DNA from 2 places in the uncultured Planococcus sp. genome. Region 1 is predicted to be linked to the other one. Evidence: predicted binding sites of a transcription regulator. Region 1 holds the regulator's gene; the other holds the start of a gene.
The links. The regulator NrdR, encoded in region 1, represses ribonucleotide reductase genes. The targets are predictions, from matches to a motif close to AACACNATATATNGTGTT.

Region 1 (6,523 bases):
TAGCGCTTGATCATTTCCTGATCATGGCAGAAAGTCCGAAGTATAAGAACAAAGCGATCAAGGAAGTCATCATGGATGGACAGGTCATTTCGGGCTGCGGCAATATTTATGCTACTGAAGCACTTTTCAAGATGAAGATTCATCCGAAGCGTTCAGCCGGCCGCATCAGCAAGAAACGAAAAGTAGCGTTATTTGAAGCGATTGTCGCCATTTTGCTGGAAAGCATTGAAGCAGGGGGCAGTACGATATCAGATTACCGGAATATCAATGGTGAATCGGGCAGTATGCAAAACCGTTTCGCTATGTACGGAAAAAAACAGTGCATGGTTTGCGGTACGATGACGAAGACCTTAAAAATTGGAGGACGGGCGTCAGTCTATTGCCCGGCATGCCAGAAATGAGGATGGATGATGATCATAGGATTGACAGGCAGTATTGCCAGTGGGAAAAGTACCGTATCAGACATGCTGAAAAATGCAGGCTATCCGATCATTGATGCTGATATGGTCGCCCGTCTGGTTGTAGAACCGGGCTCCGAGACCCTGGCGCAGATAGCCCAGGCGTTCGGCCCCGACGTGATACAAGCAGACGGGACAATGGACAGGGCAAAAGTAGGCGAAATCATCTTCAACGATCCGGCCAGCCGGAAAATATTGAATGAACTTATCCATCCGGCAATCCGTCAGGAAATGCACCGGCAGCGCCAAGAATTTCTGGCGCAAGGCTTCAAGACAATCGTTATGGACATTCCTTTACTGTTCGAAAGCCGCCTGCAGCACCTGGTAGACAAAATTCTGGTCGTCAGCGTGACGGAAGAAAACCAGTTCAGCCGACTAATGGAGCGGAATGGCTTTTCAGAAAAAGAGGCACGGGCACGCATCAGTTCCCAGTTGCCCATGTCAGTAAAAGAAGATGGAGCCGATGCCGTCATCTATAACAACGGATCACTGGATGAAACGAAATGGCAATTAAACAGAATTTTGGAGAATTGGCAGGCAAGCCCTGAAAAAGAATAAAAGATCTGTTGTTTTAAGGTTCTCTAAATAGTTAATTGTGTTATACTATATAAGAAATTAAAAACATGAGTATAACTTAATTATAAACGGAGGACTCCTACATGACAGTTTCTATTGCAATTAACGGATTTGGCCGTATTGGCCGTATGGTTTTCAGACAGGCGATAATGATGGATGATGTCACGATTACGGCAGTCAACGCCACTTATCCCGCTGAGACCCTTGCGCATTTAATTAAGTATGACACAAATCACGGCACCTTCGCTGGTGACGTATCTTCAGAGGAAGATGCATTAATTGTTAACGGGAAACGAGTTCAATTGGTAAGTGAACGCGACCCATTGAATCTGCCATGGAAAGAAATGGGCATTGATATCGTCATCGAAGCAACCGGAAAGTTCAACGCTCGTGAAAAAGCTGCGCTTCATTTGGAGGCAGGAGCTAAAAAAGTGATTCTGACGGCTCCCGGGAAAAAAGAGGACATCACGATTGTCATGGGAGTCAATGACGACAAATTGGATATCGATAAGCATGACATCATTTCCAATGCGAGCTGCACGACCAACTGCCTGGCACCGGTCGTAAAAGTGCTCCATGACAAATTTGGTATTGAAAACGGCTTGATGACCACCATCCATTCCTATACGAATGACCAGCAGAACCTGGACAATCCCCACAAAGATCTTCGACGTGCACGTGCATGCGCGCAATCGATCATCCCTACTTCTACGGGTGCTGCGAAAGCGCTGTCACTGGTGATGCCGGAACTGCAGGGCAAACTGCATGGTATGGCGTTGCGGGTACCGACTCCGAATGTCTCCCTGGTTGACCTGGTTGTCGACCTGGAGACAGATGTGACGATCGAGGAAATCAATCAGGCGTTTGAAGAAGCCTCAGAAAATGGGTTGGAAGGAATCTTGAGTTTGACGATGGAGCCATTGGTTTCAGTGGATTTCAACAGCAATCCGAAATCGGCGATTGTTGATGGATTGTCTACGATGGTCATCGGAAGCCGTAAAGTGAAAGTTTTGGCTTGGTATGACAATGAATGGGGATATTCCGCACGTGTCATCGATTTGACGAAAAAAGTCGCAAAGGCTTTGGTGTTGGTTTCTAAATAAGGTTATTCACCCCGGTACTCCGGTTTTATCTGGAGAACCGGGGTTTTTTATGGAAAATTTATTGAAAAAAATTCAGGATTAATAAGATATTATTATTGCATTTACAATAAATCCGTTTTATACTATGAATCGTAGTTGAAAAACGGCTACCACTTCTGAATTTCCATCATGCATCTCGGAATTAGGAGCGTAAGATTTTTTATTCACATGACTGCTTAAAGGGTTAGGACCTCTTTGGACTAACTTTCCCCCGTGGTAGTCAACTTTGAATATTTTGCGCAAAAACCAAAATGATATCAAAGGGGGAAAACGAACCATGGAAACAATGGGACGTCACGTAATTGCAGAACTTTGGCAGTGTGATTTTGACAAATTAAACGATATGGATTTTATCGAACAAACTTTTGTTGATGCAGCACTCAAATCTGGAGCTGAAGTAAGAGAGGTAGCTTTTCACAAATTCGCACCACAAGGTGTCAGCGGAGTTGTGATTATCTCTGAATCTCACTTAACCATCCACAGTTTCCCGGAACACGGCTACGCCAGTGTAGATGTTTACACTTGCGGTGACCTAGATCCTACAATTGCAGCAAAGTATATCGCAGAAGCGCTAGGGTCAACCTCAAGCGAGCTTGTCGAAATTCCGCGCGGTATGGGTCCAGTCAGTGTTGAGAAATCCAAAGTTTCAGTAACTGTATAATCCATTTAGCAAAAAAAAGTAAGCAGGGGATAAATTCCTCTGCTTTTTCTATTTTCCCGAAGAATTTTTGTTATACTAGATACACTAGATAGAGAATTTAGGGAGATGTCAAAATGAAATGTCCAGCTTGCCAACATAACGGCACACGTGTTGTCGATTCACGGCCAATAGATGAAATGAAGTCAATCAGAAGGCGCAGGGAATGTGAATCATGCGGATATCGCTTCACCACTTTTGAGAAAGTGGAAGAGATGCCGCTGATTGTCGTCAAAAAAGACGGCTCGCGTGAAGAGTTCAGCCGTGAAAAAGTCCTGCGTGGGTTAATTCGCGCATGTGAAAAGCGGCCTGTATCTCTGGAAGTATTGGAAGAAGTGGTCTTTACGATTGAGAAAGACCTTCGCCGGGCGGGCAATCCGGAAGTGAAATCCGAAGAGGTCGGGGAGTTGGTCATGAACCGGCTGGCAGCAATTGACGAGGTGGCTTACGTGCGCTTTGCTTCTGTGTATCGCCAATTCAAAGACATCACTGTTTTTATCGACGAACTGAAGGATTTGCTGAATAAAAGTCCGGAAGACAAGAAAATCGACTAGGCGGTGACTTATGACTGCATTTTATAAAGAACTCCAGCCTGCCGATCCGTATCGCATCCGGTTGCCGTATCCGTTTTCGAATTATGACCGGCAGCTGCTGACTTTGCTGTATCAGCCCATGGTCGGGGCAGAAGCTATTGCCTTCTACTTGACGCTTTGGGCTGAAGGGGAAGCGTCCAAGGATGAAACCACCCATTATACATTGATGAACACATTGGGAAATCCCATTTCAAAAATCTTTGAAGCAAGAATTCAGCTGGAAGCGATCGGATTGCTGAAAACCTACCGGAAAGACACTGGCGACCGCTGCTTCATCTATGAATTATGTCCGCCGCTCGATCCGAAAACCTTTTTTATGGATCCTCTCTTATCGATGTTCCTGTTCAGTAAAATTGGCGAAACGTCTTACCGGCGGGTACGGGACCGTTTTGTGGTGCACAATGAAATTCCTTCTGATTTTAAAGAAGTGTCACGGACCTTTACGGATATTTTCCAGCCGGTTCATGCGAAAGCAGGCTATCCGGCTGAAAAGCAGGATCTGCAGAGACGGGAAAAAGGCGGCTACGAAGCCGATTCCGATTTTGATTTCGGACTTCTCCGGCAAGGGTTATCGGAGCAGCTTGTTCCGAAAAGAGTACTGACTGCAACTATCAGAGATTTCATCCCCAAATTGGCTTACTTGTATGGATGGGGACCATTGGAGATGCAGAAGGTCATCTTGTTGGCCATTGAAGACGATTATACGTTGACGGTGGAAGGCCTGAAGAAATCGGCATCCGAATATTATAAGCTGACGGTTTCGACCACTGCACCACAACTTGTACAAGTCCATAAAGAAGCGCCGAAGCTGACAGAAGGAACACCGAAAACAAAACAGGACGAATTGCTTGTTTACTTGGAGACAGCACCGCCAATCCAAGTCCTGCGCGATATTGCTGATGGCAGTGAACCGCTGCCTGCTGATGTCCAGCTTGCCAATCAATTGGTCGTCACCCATGGCATGGAGCCGGCTGTCGTCAATGTCTTGCTTCAATATGTCCTGCTGCGCACCGATATGAAACTGACCAAGGCCTATGTGGAAAAAATCGCTTCTCATTGGCTGCGGAAGAACGTCACCACTGCTAAAGAAGCAATCGAGCTTGCGCGAGTTGAGCATACGCAGTATATGAAATGGAAGTCGGAAGGTTCGCCCACAACAGTGGCCAAACCGTTTACCAGCAATGGCAACCGAAAACCGGTGCGTGAAGAAAAGCTGCCGGAATGGTTCCATAAAAAAGATGAGGCGCCAGCCGCCAAGACAGAGCCTAGAAACGAAAGCCTGGAAGTGGAGAAGCAAAAACTTCTTGCGAAACTTGCGCTTAAGAAAGGAAAAGGTGGTTAAATGGAACCGATTCGCGAAACGTTAAAACGTGTGGTCAATGCGCCTGCTTTCTCTGAGCGTTATAGTGAAATGCGCAAGGAAGTACTGGAACACCCAGGTGTCCAAAAATTCCTGGAAGACCATGCTGAGGAAATTGACACAGCTACCATCGATAAAGGACTGGGGAAGCTATACGAGTATATCGACCAGTCCCATGATTGCAATAAATGCCCAAGCTTGGGCGCTTGCATCAACCATCTAAAAGGCTTCGAACCGAACCTGGTGTTGGAACGGGGAAATATCGGCATCTCCTATACCAAATGCCGCTTGAAAGACGTCAACGACAATAAACGCCATGCTTCTTCTTTGATCCACAGCATGTATATGCCGAAAGAAGTCATGCAGGCGACGCTATCCGGATTTGATTTGGACGATAGCCGCATGGAAGCATTCCGCGCAGTCGGTGATTTCCTGGATCAGGCGACTGGCCCTGACAACCTGCCTGAAAAAGGATTATACCTTTATGGGCAATTCGGTATCGGCAAATCGTATTTACTCAGTGCAGTAGCTAATGAACTGGCGGAGATCAATGTTAAATCCGTACTGGTCTTCGTTCCTGAATTCATGCGTGAAATGAAACAGGCGATCGGTGACCAGACCTTGCAGGAAAAAGTCGACTACGTCAAAAAAGCGGATGTCCTGATGCTTGATGATATCGGAGCGGAAGCGATGTCGAGCTGGACCCGTGATGAAGTTCTGGGGACGATCCTTCATTACCGGATGTCCGAAAAACTGCCGACTTTCATGTCGTCGAATTTCAGCTATTCCGAACTGGAATACCATCTGACCTATTCACAGCGCGGCGAAAAAGAAGATTTGAAAGCTGCGCGCATCATGGAGCGGATCCGTGCGTTGACCACACCGGTTAAGCTCGACGGCCGCAACCGACGAAATTAAGCTCCGGAACTATTGCGTTTTACGGCGTTTCGGTTTATAGTAAAAACAATCGAACCAAGATTTTACATGCCTAGACAAGGACATGAGCGGATTTGTACGACTTTCAGAGAGAGAAGCCCTGGCTGCAAGCTTCTTAAGTACCGGCAATCCCGCTTACCCCCTTCGAGCAGCAGCTGTGAACAGTCTCCTCAGTAACAGCTGACGGAACCGGCCCGTTAGCCGATGCAGAGCTTCATTCCGAACGGATCTGTCCGTTTTGAATAGAAGAAGGGTGGAACCGCGAGCTAAAGCTTCGTCCCTTTTGGGATGGGGCTTTTTTGTGTGGAGAAAAAAGAAAAGCGGAAGCGGCCGTCAAGGTTCGACAGGCGTAAGACAGACCGGCTATGTGGCGTTCTTTGCCACATAGTTGGGTTGGCTTATGACCCGAGAACCTGGCCGCTGCAGCTGGACAATGAAAAGCGGAAATGGCCGCTTTGCTCTGACAGGCATAAGATGGACTTCCGAAGCGGCGCTTTTGCCGCATAGGAAGGACAGCTTATGACCCGAGGAGCAGGCCGCTGAAGCTGGACAAAGAAAAGCGGAAGCGGCTGTTCAGAACCGACAGGCTTAAGGTGAGCTGCCGAAGCGGTTTTGCCGCACAGGCTAAAAAGTGAAAGTGCCTGTCCAGCTCTGACAGGTGTAAGAGGGTCTGGCGAAGTGGCATGTGTTCAGCCGCACAGCCAGAGTGGCTTACATCCCGAAGAGCTAGGCACTGTAACTGGATTCAGATTAACTTAAGA
Region 2 (6,523 bases), on a different contig from region 1:
GTGACGGAATATGCAGTATTGAATGCCAACTATATGATGCGCAGACTGCAGCCTCATTTCGATTTGCCGTACGACCGCCATTGCAAGCATGAATTCGTATTGAGCGGCCGACGCCAGAAAAAATTGGGTGTCCGTACATTGGATATGGCAAAACGCCTGCTTGACTTCGGCTACCATCCGCCAACGATCTACTTCCCATTGAATGTGGAGGAAGGCATGATGATCGAACCGACGGAAACTGAGTCCAAAGAAACGTTGGATGCCTTCATCGATGCGATGATCCAGATTTCCAAAGAAGTGGAAGAAAATCCTGAAATCGTCCAAAATGCACCGCATACCACGGTAATCAACCGTTTGGACGAAACGAAAGCTGCGCGCAAGCCCGTGCTTCGTTACTATAAAGACGAATAATATCTTTAAAAAGGCGTGGAAGCTGTTCAGCCTCCGCGCCTTTTTCTTATGTGCAGCAATAAAACCGATGAGCCAAATTGGAGCGTTCCGGTTATTTTTTGTGTGTCGACTTTCGTCTTGTGGTTTTCCCGTGCATTGTGCCTGGCTGAAATTGTCGTCAAATCAAACGGATAGCTGTTTAAATGGTGATGGGCAGTTGTTTGTCTCCCCAATAGTCCAGAACCCGTCAGAAACGACAGCGGACAGTTTTAGGGCGAGTTTGGGGGCCTGTGCCGATGTCCAAATGATGAGGAAGCATTTCCCGTATCGTTTTATCGCGAAGAAAAAGCTTGGAAGGTTTCACATGATTTCTTCAACGCAATCAAAGTGAGATAGAAAAGAACCCTTCCATTTCTGGAAGAGTTCTTTAAGTTTAAGCTTTGGATTTGATTTTTCCGGTCCATTGCTTGAAACCGCCCTGCAATTGGAACAAGTGGTTATAGCCTTTCTTCTTCAGGAAAATTGCGACGCGGCCGCTGCGTGCCCCGTTCTGGTCATATAAATAAACCGGCTTGTCCGAGCGGATTTCCTTATAGCGCTGACGCAATTGCGATTGGGGAATATTGCGTGCTCCCAGGATGTGGCCAGCCGCAAAATCTTTCGGCTCACGGACGTCGATCAACTGGGCTTTGCGATAGCCTTCGATAAATTGTTCCTGTGTCAGGTTAGTGACAGCTTTTTTGATGCGGAAATAAGAAATTACCGCGTAAATGATGATTGCCAGCAGTATGGCGATTGCGATGTACAGAAATTCCAATGTTCTTGCCCCTTTCTCATCTTCTTTTATTATAAAAGAAGAGATGACGGATATTCAATGCCAATGTTACACTAATTAGCGGAAATAGGAGGCGATCTTGTGAAATATCCAAAATGGGTTTTTATAAATTCAGGTGCGAGCAGCCCTTCGTTCAATATGGCCCTTGATGAAGCCTTATTGAACTGGCACAGTGAAGGATTGATTCCGCCGGTCATCCGCTTTTACAGCTGGCAGCCTGCTGCCCTATCAATCGGTTATTTTCAAAAAGTGGAAAAGGAAATTGACATGGAAGCCGTCAACCGGCTCGGTCTTGGATTTGTCCGCCGGCCGACAGGAGGCAGGGGGGTTCTCCATGAGCATGAACTTACATATAGCATCATCGTCAGTGAAGATTATCCGGATATGCCGGAAACGGTTACGGAAGCGTATCGTGTATTAAGTGAAGGTTTATTGGAAGGCTTCAAGAACTTGGGACTGGATGCTTATTTCTCTGTACCGGATACAGATGAGAAGCGGGCGGATCTGAAAAAACCGAAATCAGCTGTTTGTTTTGATGCGCCAAGCTGGTATGAAATGGTCGTCGAAGGAAAAAAAGTCGCAGGCAGTGCGCAGACACGCCAAAAAGGTGTCATTTTGCAGCATGGTGCTATACTGATAGATCTGGATGCTGAAAAGCTCCTATCGGTTTTCAAATTTTCAAGCGAACAGGCTAAAGAACGGATGCGCGCAAAAATCCCTGAAAAAGCGGTGTCGATCAACTCCCTGCGCGAGGAGCCCGCTACAGCTGAAGAATGCGTCCGGGCATTCAAGTCTGGATTTGAGCAGGCGCTGTCCATCGATCTGCAACCTTATCATTTGTCTGAGCAGCAACTGGCAGATGTCAAGGCTTTGGAAGAAAAAAAATACGCCAATGCTGAGTGGAATTTCCGGGCGTGAGAGTCTTTTGGCTCATTTTAGAGATTTCCAAAGATGGAAACGCTGGTAAATAAAGCTTTCCATCACATGAAAAATTTCCATCAGAAAATTGTTATTGAAAAGAAGTTTCAACATGTAGTATGCTGGGAATTGAAGTAATACTATATATAGTATCTAACTCCATATAACACGAAGGAGGAATTGTCAAATGGTTTCCGCCACACAATCCCAGTATTCATTGAATTCAAGAGCGTTAAACGAAGATATCGAAACGTTCCCGCAAGTGCACGCAATTACTCCGGATATGAAATTGACGCATAAAGGTGTATCACGCCTCGTGATGATCGACCGTTATTCTTTTAAGGATACGGAGAAAAAGACGCTCAAGGCAGGCGATTTCGTCGTCTTGACTGTCAAAGAAGATCCGAAATTCCCGGCACGTGGACTCGGCTATATCGTTTCCATCGATAAGCAGTCCAATAAAGCGCAGGTCTGGATCGAGGAAGATTACAGAAGCGCAATCGACAAACCGGAAGAGCAGCAGGCTGGCATCGTCAATCGTCCGATCGAAGTGATTGAGAAGCCGCTTGAAGTGTTTTACGAGCAGATTGCGAAACGTAATGCAACAGGCCTTGCGTCAGTCGAGAAAACTCCGGAAAAACGTCAGGAGTGGTTCGAGAAATTCTACCAGCAATTGGTTGGATTGAAATTCATTCCCGCTGGCCGTGTACTGTATGGAGCAGGCGCAGATACCGACGTGACGTATTTCAACTGTTACGTTATGCCGTTTGTAGCAGATTCACGCGAAGGCATTTCCGATCACCGCAAACAGGTGATGGAAATCATGAGCCGCGGCGGCGGTGTCGGCACCAATGGTTCGACACTTCGTCCGCGCAACACATTGGCTCGCGGAGTCAACGGCAAATCGTCTGGTTCTGTTTCCTGGTTGGATGATATCGCTAAACTGACGCATCTTGTCGAGCAGGGTGGTTCACGCCGCGGAGCACAGATGATCATGCTTGCCGACTGGCATCCGGATATCGCGGAATTCATCATCTCGAAAATGCAGAATCCACGCATTTTGCGTTATTTGATCGAAAATACCGAAGATGAGACCATCAAGAAATTGGCTCATGATAAATTGAAATTCAAGCCTTTGACAGAGCAGGAAGAAGCGATGTACCAAGGGATTCTGAATTACCGTGCGATTCCTGGAATGGGCGGATTCAACGAGAAAATCATGCGTGATGCGGAAACGAAGTTGCGGGATGGCGGAACTTATACAGTCCATAACGAAGAATTTTTGACAGGCGCCAATATCTCAGTCACTTTGACAAGCGACTTCATGACAGCAGTCGAAAACGATGCGGATTTCGACCTTCGTTTCCCGGCTGTAGAATCTTATTCCAAAGAAGAGATGGCTATCTACAATCAACAGTGGCAGGAAGTCGGCGATGTTCGTGAATGGGAACGCATGGGCCACGGTGTACGTGTTTACCGTACAATGAAAGCGCGGGAGCTATGGAACCTGATCAATATCTGTGCGACCTACTCAGCGGAGCCAGGCATTTTCTTTATCGATAACGCCAATGAAAAAACAAATGCTGCAGCTTACGGACAAAAAGTCGTTGCAACGAACCCTTGCGGCGAACAGCCTTTGGCACCTTATTCCGTCTGTAACCTGGCTGCAGTCAACTTGGCTCAGTTCGCAGATCCGAAGACGAAGCAAGTCGATTTTGAATCTTTGAAGGAAACGGTACGTGTCGGTGTCCGTATGCAGGACAATGTCATCGATGCAACTCCATACTTCCTTGAGGAAAACGAAGTACAGGCACTTGGAGAACGCCGTGTTGGGCTTGGCGTAATGGGCCTTGCTGATCTGTTGATCTATTGCGACAAGGAATATGGATCTCCGGAAGGCAATGAGCTTGTGGATGAGATTTTCAAGACAATCGCTACTGCAGCTTATGAGGTTTCGACTGACTTGGCAGCAGAACGCGGCAGTTTCCCATTCCTAGTCGGCAAAACCGATGATGAAACAGCGGCACTCCGCAAAGCTTTCACAGAAACCGGATTTATGCAGGATATGCCGGAACACGTCCGTGAAGCGATCCTGGAAAAAGGCATCCGTAATTCACATCTATTGACGGTGGCGCCAACAGGATCTACCGGAACAATGGTAGGCGTCTCGACCGGACTGGAACCTTATTATTCATTCACCTACTACCGCAGCGGCCGCCTCGGGAAATTCATCGAGGTCAAAGCTGACATCGTCAGTGAATACTTGAAGAATAATCCCGAAGCGGACGAAGAGAACTTGCCGAAGGCATTCGTTACATCGATGGATTTGGCGCCGGAAGCACACGCGGATGTTCAATGCATCATCCAGCGCTGGATCGATTCCTCGATCTCGAAAACCGTCAATGCACCACGCGGCTACACAGTCGAACAGGTGGAAGGCGTATATGAGCGTCTGTATAAAGGCGGAGCAAAAGGCGGTACAGTATATGTCGACGGCAGCCGGGACTCACAGGTTCTGACACTGAAAGCTGAAGACAATACCTTTGAAGAAGAGGATCAGCCGGAAGAAACTAGCAAGCGTCCGATCGTCCTGATCGACACGATCCAGGATCTCCGTTCAACCAATGTAACGATCGGTTCTGAAGTGGGCGATACATGCCCAGTCTGCCGTAAAGGTACAGTGGAAGAAATGGGCGGCTGCAATACCTGCACCAACTGCAACGCTCAATTGAAATGCGGATTATAAGATGAAAAGCGCGATGGCCGAGCAGCCATCGCGCTTTTTTTATGCATTGATTTAATGGAGCTGATTTAAGGTTTGGGTCATAAGCCAGCCCAGCTGCGTGGCAAAGTGCGCTATACTGCTGATCTGTCTTATGCCTGTCGGTTCTGAACAGGCGCTTCCGCATTTCTTGTTGTCCAGCTGCAGCAGCCAGCCCCTCGAGTCGCTTCAGGCTCACCAACAATGGCAAAGGGCGCCATTACCGGTGAGCCTTCCAGCGCTAGTCGGGGCTAAACGGCTGCTTCCGCTTTTCAGTGTCCAGCTGCAGCAGCCAGCCCCTCGAGTCGCTTCAGGCTCACCGACAATGGCAAAGGGCGCCATTACCGGTGAGCCTTCCAGCGCTTGTCGGGGCTAAACGGCTGTTTCCGCATTTCAGTGTCCAGCTCCAACGGCCAACTCCTCGGGTCATAAGCCACTCTGGCTGTGCGGCAAAGTACGCCGCTTCGCCAGATTGTCTTATGCCTTTCGGAGCTTAACGGCCGTTTCCGCTTTTCGTAATATTTGCTCGATTGTTCCGATATGTTAAAATAATGAAGAATGTGTCAGGGGAGGAGAAGGTTGAATGCGTGTGCTGGTTTTGAACGGCCCTAATTTAAATCGTTTGGGCAAGCGGGAGAAAGAATCCTATGGAACGTTTACGCTGGAAGAGCTGGAACAGGATCTGGTGGAATTCTCCTATCATCACAATATCGAATTGATTTGCCGGCAGTCGAACCATGAAGGAGAATTGATCGACTGGATTCACGGAGCCGGCGATGAAGCACTATCCGGCATCGTCATGAATGCGGGGGCTTATACACACACCAGCATCGCTATCCGGGATGCCATTGCCGCTATCGAGGTTCCTGTAATCGAAGTACATATATCGAATGTCCATAAACGGGAAGAATTCCGCCATCATTCCTACATTTCTCCAGTTACGATCGGGCAGATTGTGGGATTAGGACAGGATGTTTACAAACTGGCGCTGCATGCGCTGCTTTTAAGACAAGAGAGAGGATGAATCGATTGAAACTTCAAAAATTACGCACTGAAATGAAACGCCGGGATGTGGAGGCGGTCCTCGTCACCAGCCCTTTTAATCTGCGCTACATAACTGAATTTACCGGCACAGCCGGACTGGCGCTTGTTACTCAGGACAAAGCTGTTTTCATTACAGATTTCCGCTATACCGAACAGGCCAGTGTCCAGGTCAAAGAGTTTGAAGTGGTCCAAGCCAAAAAAAATCTTATGGACGAAGCGGTGCAGGTGATTGACTCCTTAAGCATCAAAACGCTTGCTTTTGAACAGGATTACATGACATATGCTACAGCCTTGCAATATAAAGAGAAAGTGGAAGTGGAAATGGAACCCATCAGCAATTTGATCGAGAAGATCCGGATGGTCAAAACACCCGAAGAAGTCGCTGTTCTAAAAGCCGCCGCTAAAATTGCGGATGACGCCTTCGAACATATTTGCGGATTTATCCGTCCAGGGCTGACTGAACTTGACGTCTCCAATGAATTGGAATTTTTCATGAGAAAACAGGGAGCCACATCTTCAAGTTTTGACGTCATTGTGGCTTCGGGTCTCCGTTCAGCACTGCCCCATGGCGTTGC

Region 2: the regulator NrdR is predicted to act here: its motif matches at 2,280-2,297, upstream of Q0785_RS10070 (vitamin B12-dependent ribonucleotide reductase).

Annotation. Positions count from the first base shown of each region.
Region 1 covers NZ_CANMXD010000008.1:198,381-204,903, reverse strand. The annotation lists gene mutM (bifunctional DNA-formamidopyrimidine glycosylase/DNA-(apurinic or apyrimidinic site) lyase) at 1-401, shown strand, start outside; gene coaE (dephospho-CoA kinase) at 411-1,016, shown strand; gene Q0785_RS13410 (glyceraldehyde-3-phosphate dehydrogenase) at 1,118-2,137, shown strand; gene speD (adenosylmethionine decarboxylase) at 2,454-2,837, shown strand; gene nrdR (transcriptional regulator NrdR) at 2,951-3,427, shown strand; gene Q0785_RS13395 (DnaD domain protein) at 3,438-4,808, shown strand; gene dnaI (primosomal protein DnaI) at 4,809-5,744, shown strand.
Region 2 covers NZ_CANMXD010000005.1:297,367-303,889, reverse strand. The annotation lists gene gcvPB (aminomethyl-transferring glycine dehydrogenase subunit GcvPB) at 1-411, shown strand, start outside; gene Q0785_RS10080 (rhodanese-like domain-containing protein) at 824-1,207, opposite strand; gene Q0785_RS10075 (biotin/lipoate A/B protein ligase family protein) at 1,364-2,143, shown strand; gene Q0785_RS10070 (vitamin B12-dependent ribonucleotide reductase) at 2,331-4,889, shown strand; gene aroQ (type II 3-dehydroquinate dehydratase) at 5,488-5,928, shown strand; gene Q0785_RS10060 (Xaa-Pro peptidase family protein) at 5,925-6,523, shown strand, end outside.